DNA from 2 places in the Streptomyces sp. SX-6 genome. Region 1 is predicted to be linked to the other one. Evidence: predicted binding sites of a transcription regulator. Region 1 holds the regulator's gene; the other holds the start of a gene.
What was found. Region 1 encodes HrcA, which represses chaperone genes, less so after heat shock. Its sites were predicted from a motif close to TTNGCACTCNGNNNNNCNGAGTGCNAA; they were not measured.
Positions count from the first base shown of each region.

Region 1 (5,602 bases):
GTGGACGTACGCAGCACGCTCGGGCCCAGGCGGTACGGCTTGGCGCCGGCCTCCGAGAAGGCGGCCAACTCCTCCGGGGACACGCCGCCTTCGGGGCCGACGACCAGGACGATGTCGCCCGTGGCGGGCAGCTGTGCCGTGGCGAGGGGCTCGCTGCCCTCCTCGTGCAGGACGGCCGCGAAGGCGGCGTTCGCGAGCAGGTCGGCCACCTGGCGGGTCGTCAGAAGGCCCGTCACCTCCGGGAAGCGCAGGCGGCGCGACTGCTTGCCCGCCTCGCGGGCCGTCGCGCGCCACTTGCCCAGCGACTTGACGCCGCGGTCGCCCTTCCACTGGGTGATGCAACGCCCGGCCGCCCAAGGGACGATGGCGTCAACGCCCGTCTCCGTCATGGTCTCGACGGCGAGTTCGCCGCGGTCGCCCTTCGGCAGGGCCTGGACCACGGTGATGCGGGGCTGCGGATCCGGCTCGGAGCGGACCGAGGTGACCGCGACCTCGAGGTGGTCCTTGCCCTCGACCGCGGCCACGGTGCCGTACGCGCCCGTGCCGTGGCCGTCCGTCAGGACGATCTCCTCGCCGGCGCGCAGCCGGCGGACGGACACGGCGTGCCGTCCCTCGGGGCCGTCGAGGGAGAAGACGGTGCCGGGGAAGACACCCGTGAGGGCGTCCTCTTCGACCAGAAAGACCGGCGCTGTCATGACTGCTTGCTCCCTCGCGTGTCGTGCATGTGGTGCGCGTCCTGCAACAACGCGCCGGCCGCCTCGAGTTCGGCGACCAGTACCTCGACCAGCCCGGCCGCCGGAAGATCCCGCGCCAGGCTGTGGCCCTGCCCCGCCCACAGGTTGACGCCCTGCGGATCGCCCGCCGCGGCGGCGGCCTTGCGCAGCGTCGAGGTCAGGTAGTGGACCTGGGGATACGCGGCCGGGGCGTACGGGCCGTGCTCCCGGATGAAACGGTTCACCAGCCCGCGGGCGGGACGGCCGGAGAAGGCCCGGGTCAGCTCGGTGCGGGTGAACAGCGGATCGGTCAGGGCCTGCTTGTGCAGGGCGCTCGCACCGGACTCCGGGCAGACCAGGAAGGCCGTGCCGAGCTGTGCGGCGCAGGCGCCCGCGGCGAGGACGGCCGCTATCTGGCCGCCGCGCATCAGACCGCCCGCGGCGATGACCGGGACGCGGACGGTCTCGCGGACCTCGGTGAGCAGCGTCAGCAGGCCGGAGCCCGTGTGGTCCGTACGCGGGTCGTCGCGGTGCGTGCCCTGGTGGCCGCCCGCCTCGATGCCCTGGACGCAGACCGCGTCGGCGCCCGCGTCCTGCGCGGCCTGTGCCTCGGCGGCGGAGGTCACGGTCACCACGGTCAGCGTGCCCACGGCGGCGAGGGAGGAGGTGACGGCGGGCGTGGGGCACCCGAAGGTGAAGGAGACGACCGGGACGGGGTCGTCGAGGAGGATGGCGAGCTTGGCCTCGTACGCGTCGTCGGCGCACTGGTCCCAGTCCCCGAGCGGGGTCTCGTACCACGTGGCCTCGCCCGCGAGTTGCTCGGCGTAGGCCTCGACGGCGGTCGGATCGGCGAGGGGTGGCTGCGGCATGAAGAGGTTGACGCCGAAGGGCCGGGAAGTCGCGGCGCGGAGCTGCTTGATCTCCTCGTACATCGCCGCCGGCGTCTTGTACCCGGCGGCGAGGAAGCCGAGCCCTCCGGCCTCGGAGACGGCTGCGGCGAGAGCGGGGCCCGAGCCGCCGCCGGCCATGGGAGCCTGCACGATCGGATGCCGGAACAGGCCGGTCAGCGCGGCCGACTGCCGGTTGTCAGAAGCCATGACCACATCGTGGCACGGGTGACGCCCGGTACCGAATCGGGCGGAGCCCGGCAGGACTCCGCCCGTGACGGCTCGTGGGGGCTAACGCCCGTTGAACGCGTCCTTCAGACGCGAGAACAGACCCTGCTGCCCCGGCTTGAACTCGCCCGTCGGGCGCTCCTCGCCGCGGATCTTGGCCAGCTGGCGCAGCAGTTCCTCCTGCTGCGGGTCGAGCTTGGACGGGGTCATCACCTCGACGTGCACGATGAGATCACCGCGGCCGCCGCCGCGCAGGTGCGTGACACCGCGCTGGTGCAGCGGGATCGACTGGCCGGACTGCGTGCCGGGCCGGATGTCGATCTCCTCGGTGCCGTCGAGGGTCTCCAGCGGCACCTTGGTGCCCAGCGCGGCTGCTGTCATCGGGAGGGTGACCGTGCAGTGCAGGTCGTCGCCGCGGCGCTGGAAGACCGGGTGCTTCGTCTCGTGGATCTCCACATAGAGGTCACCGGCCGAGCCGCCGCCGGGGCCGACCTCGCCCTCGCCCGCGAGCTGGATGCGGTTGCCGTTGTCCACACCTGCGGGGATCTTGACGGTGAGGGTGCGGCGGGAGCGGACGCGGCCGTCGCCCGCGCACTCCGGGCACGGGGTGGGCACGACCGTGCCGAAGCCCTGGCACTGCGGGCACGGCCGGGAGGTCATGACCTGGCCGAGGAAGGACCGGGTGACCTGCGAGACCTCGCCGCGGCCGCGGCACATGTCACAGGTCTGCGCGGAGGTGCCGGGGGCCGCGCCCTCGCCGCTGCACGTGGTGCAGACGACGGCGGTGTCGACCTGGATCTCCCTGGTCGTGCCGAACGTGGCCTCGTTCAGGTCGACTTCGATCCGGATCATGGCGTCCTGGCCGCGGCGCGTGCGCGAGCGGGGCCCGCGCTGCGACGCCTGGCCGAAGAAGGCGTCCATGATGTCGGAGAAGTTGCCGAAGCCCGCGCCGCCGAAGCCGCCGGCACCCGCACCGCCCGAGGAGGACAGGGGGTCGCCGCCGAGGTCGTAGACCTGCTTCTTCTGCGGGTCGGAGAGCACCTCGTAAGCGGCGTTGATCTCCTTGAACCGCTCCTGCGTCTTCGGGTCCGGGTTCACATCCGGGTGCAGCTCGCGCGCGAGACGGCGGAAGGCCTTCTTGATCTCGTCCTGCGAGGCATCGCGCCGAACGCCCAGGACCGCGTAGTAGTCCGTGGCCACTTACGACTCCGCCAGGATCTGTCCGACGTAACGTGCCACTGCGCGTACCGCTCCCATCGTTCCGGGGTAATCCATGCGGGTCGGTCCGACCACGCCGAGTTTGGCGACGGCTTCGTCGCCCGAACCGTAGCCGACTGCGACGACGGATGTGGAGTTGAGTCCCTCGTGGGCGTTCTCATGGCCGATGCGCACCGTCATGCGCGAATCCTTGGCCTCGCCGAGCAACTTGAGCAGGACGACCTGCTCTTCCAACGCCTCCAGCACCGGCCGGATCGTCAGCGGGAAGTCATGTCCGAAGCGGGTGAGATTGGCGGTCCCGCCGATCACCAGCCGCTCCTCCGTCTCCTCGACCAGGGTCTCCAGCAGGATGGACAGAACCGTAGAAACGGTTCCGCGATCCTCCTGCTCGAAGGCCTCGGGGAGATCCTGCACCAGGCGGGGCACATCGGTGAACCGCCGCCCCACGACCCGGCTGTTGAGCCGGGCCCGCAGATCCGCGAGCGTCGTCTCGCCGACCGGCGCCGGGCAGTCCACCATGCGCTGCTCGACGCGACCCGTATCGGTGATCAGCACAAGCATCACCCGCGCCGGGGCCAGCGACAGCAGCTCCACGTGGCGCACGGTCGACCGGCTCAACGACGGATACTGCACCACCGCGACCTGCCGGGTCAGCTGCGCGAGCAGCCGGACCGTACGGGTCACGACGTCGTCGAGATCGACGGCTCCGTCGAGGAAGTTCTGGATCGCGCGCCGCTCGGCCGACGACAGGGGCTTGACGCCCGCGAGCCTGTCGACGAACAGGCGGTAGCCCTTGTCGGTCGGGATGCGTCCCGCGCTCGTGTGGGGCTGCGCGATGAAGCCCTCGTCCTCCAGGACGGCCATGTCGTTGCGCACGGTCGCCGGGGAGACGCCGAGCTGATGGCGCTCGGTGAGGGCCTTGGAGCCGACGGGCTCCTCGGTGCCGACGTAGTCCTGGACGATGGCGCGCAACACCTCGAGCCTGCGTTCGCTCAGCATCGCGCACCTCCCGTCCGACATCCGGCCGTTTCTGCTTCCACGGTCTCGCCGGGGCCGTTTCCTTGGCACTCAATGGTCACGAGTGCCAGACCCCTCCCGTCAGTGTACGGCCGGGCCCCACGACCACGGCAAGGGCCGTCCCAGGCAATGTCCGGCCCGGACGGGCAACCGTACCGTGCCACGGCTAGCTTCTTGCCATGGAGAACCCGGGGAACAGCGGAGCGGCACAGGAGCGGCAGCACGCGGGGGCGCGCTGGGAACGGCTCGCGCCGGGCGTCGTGCGCCGCAGGCTGCCGGGCTGGGACGCGACGGTCGGCGCGATCGCCGGAGCGGACGGGGTGCTGGTCGTGGACACCGGCTCCTCGCTGCGCGAGGGGGCGGAGATCCACCGCGAGGTCGAGGAGATGTTCGGGCTTCCCGTGACGCACATCGCACTCACCCACGCGCATTTCGACCATGTGCTGGGCACCGCGGCCTTTCCCGGGGCGGCACGGGTGTACGGGGCCGTGGGGCTCGCCGGGCTCCTGGATCGCGGACGCACGGAGCTGCGGAGGGACGCGGTGGAGTACGGCATGCCGGCGGAGGACGCCGCCGAGGCCGTCAACGCGCTCGTGCTTCCCGGGCACGCGGTCTCCGGCGATGTGGTGGTGGACCTGGGCGGCGGGCGGCGGGTGCTGCTCGCCAATGCGGGGCCCGGCCACACGGCGTACGACCTGGCCGTGTTCGTCGCCGGCCCGGGCGGGGTGCCGGAGGTCGTGTTCTGCGGTGACCTCGTCGAGGAGTCCGGCGAACCGCAGGCTGGCGACGACGCCCACCCCCGCACCTGGCCCGCGGCCCTGGACCGGCTGGTCGCGCTCGGCGGGGAGGACGCGGTGTACGTACCGGGGCACGGGGCCGTGGTGGATGTCCGGTTTGTCCGTGAGCAACGCAACGCTCTGGCACGGCGCTTCGGCGTGTCGTAACCGGTCGCGGCCGGATTTCCCTATCGTCTCCGGGTGCGCAGCAGCAGACAGTACGGCCCTGATCTCACCCCGCCGTGGAAGCGGAGCACTCCGGTTCCGGAGGTCCCCGCCGAGGCCGACCTCGTGGTGGAGGAGGTCACAACGGGCTTCTGCGGGGCGGTGATCCGCTGCGAGAAGACCGCGCAGGGGTTGACGGTCACGCTCGAGGACCGGTTCGGGAAGTGCCGCGTCTTTCCGATGGAGCCGCGTGGGTTCCTGCTGGAGGGGCGCGTTGTGACGCTCGTACGTCCTCAGGTCCAGGCTCCGCGCGGCCCGCAGCGGACCGCCTCGGGGTCGATCGCCGTGCCGGGTGCGCGGGCGCGTGTGGCGCGGGCCGGGCGGATCTACGTCGAGGGGCGGCACGACGCGGAGCTCGTGGAGCGGGTGTGGGGTGACGACCTGCGGATCGAGGGCGTGGTCGTGGAGTACCTCGAGGGCATCGACGATCTCCCCGCGATCGTGCGGTCGTTCGACCCCGGGCCGGACGCGCGGCTGGGCGTGCTGGTCGACCATCTGGTGCCGGGCTCGAAGGAGTCGCGCATCGCGGCGGAGGTCA
Region 1 is NZ_JBTHHU010000008.1:267,131-272,732, forward strand. It holds gene ACV530_RS13140 (16S rRNA (uracil(1498)-N(3))-methyltransferase) at 1-695, opposite strand, end outside; gene ACV530_RS13145 (nitronate monooxygenase) at 692-1,810, opposite strand; gene dnaJ (molecular chaperone DnaJ) at 1,892-3,028, opposite strand; gene hrcA (heat-inducible transcriptional repressor HrcA) at 3,029-4,045, opposite strand; gene ACV530_RS13160 (MBL fold metallo-hydrolase) at 4,243-5,007, shown strand; gene ACV530_RS13165 (DUF3097 domain-containing protein) at 5,041-5,602, shown strand, end outside.

Region 2 (5,602 bases), on a different contig from region 1:
TCCACACCACCCTCATCGCCGAACAGGGCTACACGGTCCTGCTCCCCCTCCTCTCCATGGCGGGCGCGGGCCAGGTGGGCGCCGCCCTCGCCGTGCACGTCCGGCTCCCCTCGGTACGCGGGGTGGTCCGCTCCGCCCTCCCGGCGGGCCTGCTGGGCATCGGCGAGCCGCTCATCTACGGCGTCTCCCTGCCGCTGGGCCGCCCGTTCGCCACCGCCTGCGTCGGCGGCGCGTTCGCGGGCGGCTTCGTCGGCCTGCTGGGCCAACTGGGCCACCAGGTGGGCACCACAGCCATCGGCCCCTCCGGCTGGGCCCTGTTCCCCCTCCTGCGGGGCAACCACGGCGGCCTGCCGCAGGCAGCGGCCGTGTACGGCGGGGGCTTGCTGGTGGGCTACGGGGTCGGCTTCGCCGCGACGTATCTGTTCGGGTTCACATCCAGCCCGCTGGACAACTCCAGCGCGGGCGCGAAATCCAGCCCGTCCGGCGTTTGAGGACACGCGGCGAAGCCGCGTTCGGGGTCCGGGGCGGAGCCCCGGAAAACGCCCGAGGGCGGCACCCCCAGCAGGGGTACCGCCCTCGGTACATGTCCGATGGACGCTGAGCCGCGAAGCGACTCAGAAGTCCATCTCACCACCCGGCATGCCACCCGGAGCAGCCGCAGCGGCCTTCTCCGGCTTGTCGGCAATGACAGCCTCGGTCGTGAGGAACAGCGCCGCGATGGACGCGGCGTTCTGCAGCGCGGAGCGCGTCACCTTCGCCGGGTCGATGATGCCCTCGGCGATCATGTCGACGTACTCGCCGGTCGCGGCGTTCAGGCCGTGGCCGACGGCCAGGTTGCGCACCTTCTCCACGATGACGCCACCCTCGAGGCCGGCGTTCACGGAGATCTGCTTGAGCGGGGCCTCCAGGGCCAGCTTCACAGCGGCGGCACCAGTGGCCTCGTCACCCTCGAGGTCCAGCTTCTCGAAGACCGAGGAAGCCTGCAGCAGGGCCACGCCACCACCGGCGACGATGCCCTCCTCGACGGCGGCCTTCGCGTTGCGGACGGCGTCCTCGATGCGGTGCTTGCGCTCCTTGAGCTCCACCTCGGTCGCGGCACCGGCCTTGATGACGGCCACGCCGCCGGCCAGCTTCGCCAGACGCTCCTGCAGCTTCTCGCGGTCGTAGTCGGAGTCGCTGTTCTCGATCTCGGCGCGGATCTGGTTGACGCGGCCCTGGACCTGCTCGCTGTCACCGGCACCGTCGACGATGGTCGTCTCGTCCTTGGTGATGACGACCTTGCGGGCGCGGCCGAGCAGGTCGAGACCGGCGTTCTCCAGCTTGAGGCCGACCTCCTCGGAGATGACCGTGCCACCGGTGAGGATGGCGATGTCGCCCAGCATGGCCTTGCGGCGGTCGCCGAAGCCCGGGGCCTTGACGGCGACGGACTTGAAGGTGCCGCGGATCTTGTTGACGACCAGCGTGGACAGGGCCTCGCCCTCGACGTCCTCGGCGATGATCAGCAGCGGCTTGCCGGACTGCATGACCTTCTCCAGCAGCGGAAGGAGGTCCTTCACCGCGGAGACCTTGGAGTTGACGATGAGGATGTAGGGGTCCTCGAGGGACGCCTCCATGCGCTCCATGTCGGTCGCGAAGTACGCCGAGATGTAGCCCTTGTCGAAGCGCATACCCTCGGTGAGCTCAAGCTCCAGACCGAAGGTCTGGGACTCCTCGACGGTGATGACGCCTTCCTTGCCGACCTTGTCCATGGCCTCGGCGATCAGCTCGCCGATCTGGGTGTCGGCGGCGGAGATGGAGGCGGTGGAGGCGATCTGCTCCTTGGTCTCCACGTCCTTGGCCTGCTCGAGCAGCGAGGCGGAGACGGCCTCGACGGCCTTCTCGATGCCGCGCTTCAGGGCCATCGGGTTGGCGCCGGCGGCAACGTTGCGCAGGCCCTCGCGGACCAGCGCCTGGGCGAGGACGGTCGCGGTCGTCGTGCCGTCACCGGCGACGTCGTCCGTCTTCTTCGCGACCTCCTTGACCAGCTCGGCGCCGATCTTCTCGTACGGGTCCTCGAGCTCGATCTCCTTGGCGATGGACACACCATCGTTGGTGATCGTGGGGGCGCCCCACTTCTTCTCGAGGACGACGTTGCGGCCCTTGGGGCCGAGGGTGACCTTGACGGCGTCGGCGAGCTGGTTCATCCCGCGCTCGAGACCGCGCCGTGCCTCCTCGTCGAACGCGATGATCTTGGCCATGTGAAGTGGTCCTCCCGGACTGGGGTGGATTGCTCCGGACCGCACCGGCGCCCGCGACGGACGGCCCACGGGCCCGGCGGTTCCTTGCCCCGCCCGACTCGCCGACCTCACCGACGGTCCAAATCTGTCACTCTCACTGGGAGAGTGCTAAGCCCAATGATTAGCACTCGGCCCCACCGAGTGCAAGCGACTCAGGGATATCCGGGGCCGGAATCAGGGCTCCGCCGGGGATGCGAGCGGGCATGCGAAGGGCCCGTACCCACGAGGTACGGGCCCTTCGCACAAATCGGATGACCGGGTGGTCGATGCGTCGCGGGTCAGACGGCCAGCTTCACCATGTCCGCCTGAGGCCCCTTCTGGCCCTGCGAGATCTCGAACTCGACCCGCTGCCCTTCCTCGAGGGTGCGGTAACCGTCCATCTGGATCGCGCTGTAGTGGACGAAAACATCCGCACCACCGTCGACCGCGATGAAGCCGTACCCCTTCTCCGCGTTGAACCACTTGACGGTGCCCTGAGCCATGCCTAACTCCCCTATTACTGGCCCTTGCACAGGACCGCACTTCGCGGGCCCGGGTCAGACCTCACCCCCGACAGGTGGGGGTGTGCGCCGGAACGCGTCGACCGCGGCTGAATGTATCTGCACGGATGCCGTCTGCAACAGGTCAGAAGGACGAGAAATCGGAGGGTGGCCGATCGGAAAGATTGGGTGAACTGCGGATGTTCCAGGGCAAGTCGGACCGGACACACCCCAACCAACCCGACAATTAACGCGCATATTTCCTGCGCAACTTGACGGGTTCTCATATGCGTTCGGCACTGACACCGGAGGGGGAACGGCCCAACTGTATCGCGGTTCAACAGACGGAATCGCCCCGTCCGGTTCCGGACGGGGCGATTGCCGTGTCGCACTGGGCAGTTGTGAAGAAGGGGAAAAAGTCAGCCGCCCGCGACGGCCGGGATGATCGAGACGCCTGCGCCGTCCGGCGTCGCCGCTTCGAGGCCGCCCTCGAAGCGGACGTCGTCGTCGTTGACGTAGACATTCACGAACCGGCGCAGCCGGCCGCCCTCATCGAGGACACGGGCGGCGATGCCGGGGTGGTTGTGCTCGAGCGACGCGATCACCTCACCGAGGGTGGCCCCGTCGGCGGAAACCTCCGCCTGGCCGGAGGTGTAAGTGCGGAGGATGGTGGGAATGCGGACTGTCACGCTCATGGGGTTGTTCGCCTTTCGGGTGGTGGGTGGTTGCTGTGGGCAGAGGGTGCCCCGGTCCCGCCCTTTCACCGTTTCCTCCGGGGCTCCGCCCCGGACCCCGAAACCGGGCTGAATTCCAGCCCGGCCGGCGTTTGAGGCCGAGCGGCGAAGCCGCGACAAGCGGGGTCTGGGGCGCAGCCCCAGGAAACGGCGAAAGGGCGGGGCCGGGGCACAAACCCTTAGAGCCCCGCGGAGCGAAACGCGTCCAGCGACGGGCGGATCGTCGCCGTCGGCCCCGCCGCCACCGCGTCAAGCGTCTTGAGACCGTCGCCCGTGTTCAGCACGACCGTGGTCAGCCCCGGATCCAGCGCACCGGAGTCGATCAGCTTGCGGGTGACCCCGACCGTCACCCCGCCCGCGGTCTCCGCGAAGATCCCCTCCGTACGGGCCAACACCCGGATCGCGTCCACCACTTCCGCGTCCGTCACATCCTCGACGGCCCCGCCCGTCCTCCGGGCGATGTCGAGGACGTACGGCCCGTCCGCCGGATTGCCGATCGCGAGCGACTTGGCGATCGTGTCCGGCCGCACCGGCCGCACCACGTCATGGCCGTCCTTGAACGCCCGCGACACCGGCGAGCACCCCTCCGCCTGCGCACCGAAGATCCGGTACGGGCGGTCCTCGACCAGCCCGAGCGCGATCAGCTCCCGCAACCCCTTGTCGACCTTCGTCAGTTGCGACCCGGAGGCGACGGGAACCACGATCTGGTCCGGCAGCCGCCACCCCAGCTGCTCGCAGATCTCGTACGCCAGGGTCTTCGACCCCTCCCCGTAGTACGGGCGGAGGTTGACGTTGACGAACCCCCACCCCTCACCCGCCGGATCCCCGATCAGCTCGGAGCAGAAGCGGTTCACGTCGTCGTACGTGCCCTCGATGCCGACGAGGTCGCCGCCGTAGACCGCGGCCATGACGACCTTGCCCGTCTCGAGGTCGTGCGGGATGAACACGCACGACCGCAGCCCCGCCCGCGCCGCCGCGGCACCCACCGCACCGGCCAGGTTGCCCGTCGACGAGCAGGACAGCGTCGTGAAGCCGAAGGCACGTGCCGCCTCGACGGCGATCGCGACGACACGGTCCTTGAAGGAATGCGTCGGGTTGCCGGAGTCGTCCTTGACGAACAGCTCACCCGTGACGCCCAGTTCGCGGGCGAGGTTGTCGGCCTTGACCAGCTTGGTGAAGCCGGGGTTGAGGTTCGGCCGGTCCGCGACGTCCTCGGGGACGGGCAGCAGCGGGGCATAGCGCCAGATGTTCGGCGGACCGGACTCGATCCGGCGCCGCAGCGCCTCAGGGTCACCGCCCGGCAGTTCGTACGCCACCTCGAGCGGACCGAAGCAGGCGACACAGGCGAAGACCGGCCCGAGAGCGACGCGCTCGCCGCACTCGCGGCAGGAGAGCGCGACGGCGGGACCGAAAGAAGTAACGCGTTCAACGGCTTGCACAGCCATGGAGGCGAGGCCCTTTCTCCTCATCTTCCCCGTGGCGAACCTCGCCACGAGACGGAATTGGCACCTTCCCCGCCGGGAGCCTCGCGTTCGAGAACGAGACCGGCTGGAGGGTTGCCGGGGCTTCAACGGGCCGTGTCCCTCTGCCCCTCTGGATGAGCGGTATGGCCCGGGCATGGCCCGGGCGTTTGTGCGCGCGACGACCCCGACATACGGGAGCCGTCCGCGTTGTTCAAGACTGTAACCGAAGGCCCCGGCCCGAGAGAGGGCCGTCCGTAACGCGAGATGCATCACAAACAAGGAGTCGTGCACGTGCTGGAAGAGGTGGAACGCTGGCTGTCCCGGCGGTCCTGGTCGGCGGCCGACCGCCCGCTCGACCGGCTGCTCGCCGCCAAGCGGGACACCGGGACCACGGTCAGCGTGGTGCTGCCCGCGCTGAACGAGGAGGCGACGGTCGGCGAGATCGCCGCCACGATCCGCCGCGAGCTGATGACCCGGGCCGTGCCGCTGGTGGACGAGCTGGTGGTGCTGGACTCCGGCTCCACGGACCGTACGTCCGAGGTCGCGGCGGCGGCCGGGGCGCGCGTCGTGCACCGGGACAGCGTGCTGCCGCGGCTGCCCGCGATGCCCGGCAAGGGCGAGGTGCTGTGGCGGTCGCTGCTGGTGACGAC
Region 2 is NZ_JBTHHU010000011.1:47,615-53,216, forward strand. It holds gene ACV530_RS15815 (PTS transporter subunit EIIC) at 1-491, shown strand, start outside; gene groL (chaperonin GroEL) at 615-2,237, opposite strand; gene ACV530_RS15825 (cold-shock protein) at 2,555-2,758, opposite strand; gene ACV530_RS15830 (MoaD/ThiS family protein) at 3,175-3,450, opposite strand; gene thrC (threonine synthase) at 3,669-4,934, opposite strand; SAM riboswitch class I at 4,952-5,093, opposite strand; gene ACV530_RS15840 (glucosyl-3-phosphoglycerate synthase) at 5,244-5,602, shown strand, end outside.
Region 2: a site for HrcA is predicted at 2,398-2,424, ahead of groL (chaperonin GroEL). Genes of this name have one in related genera too.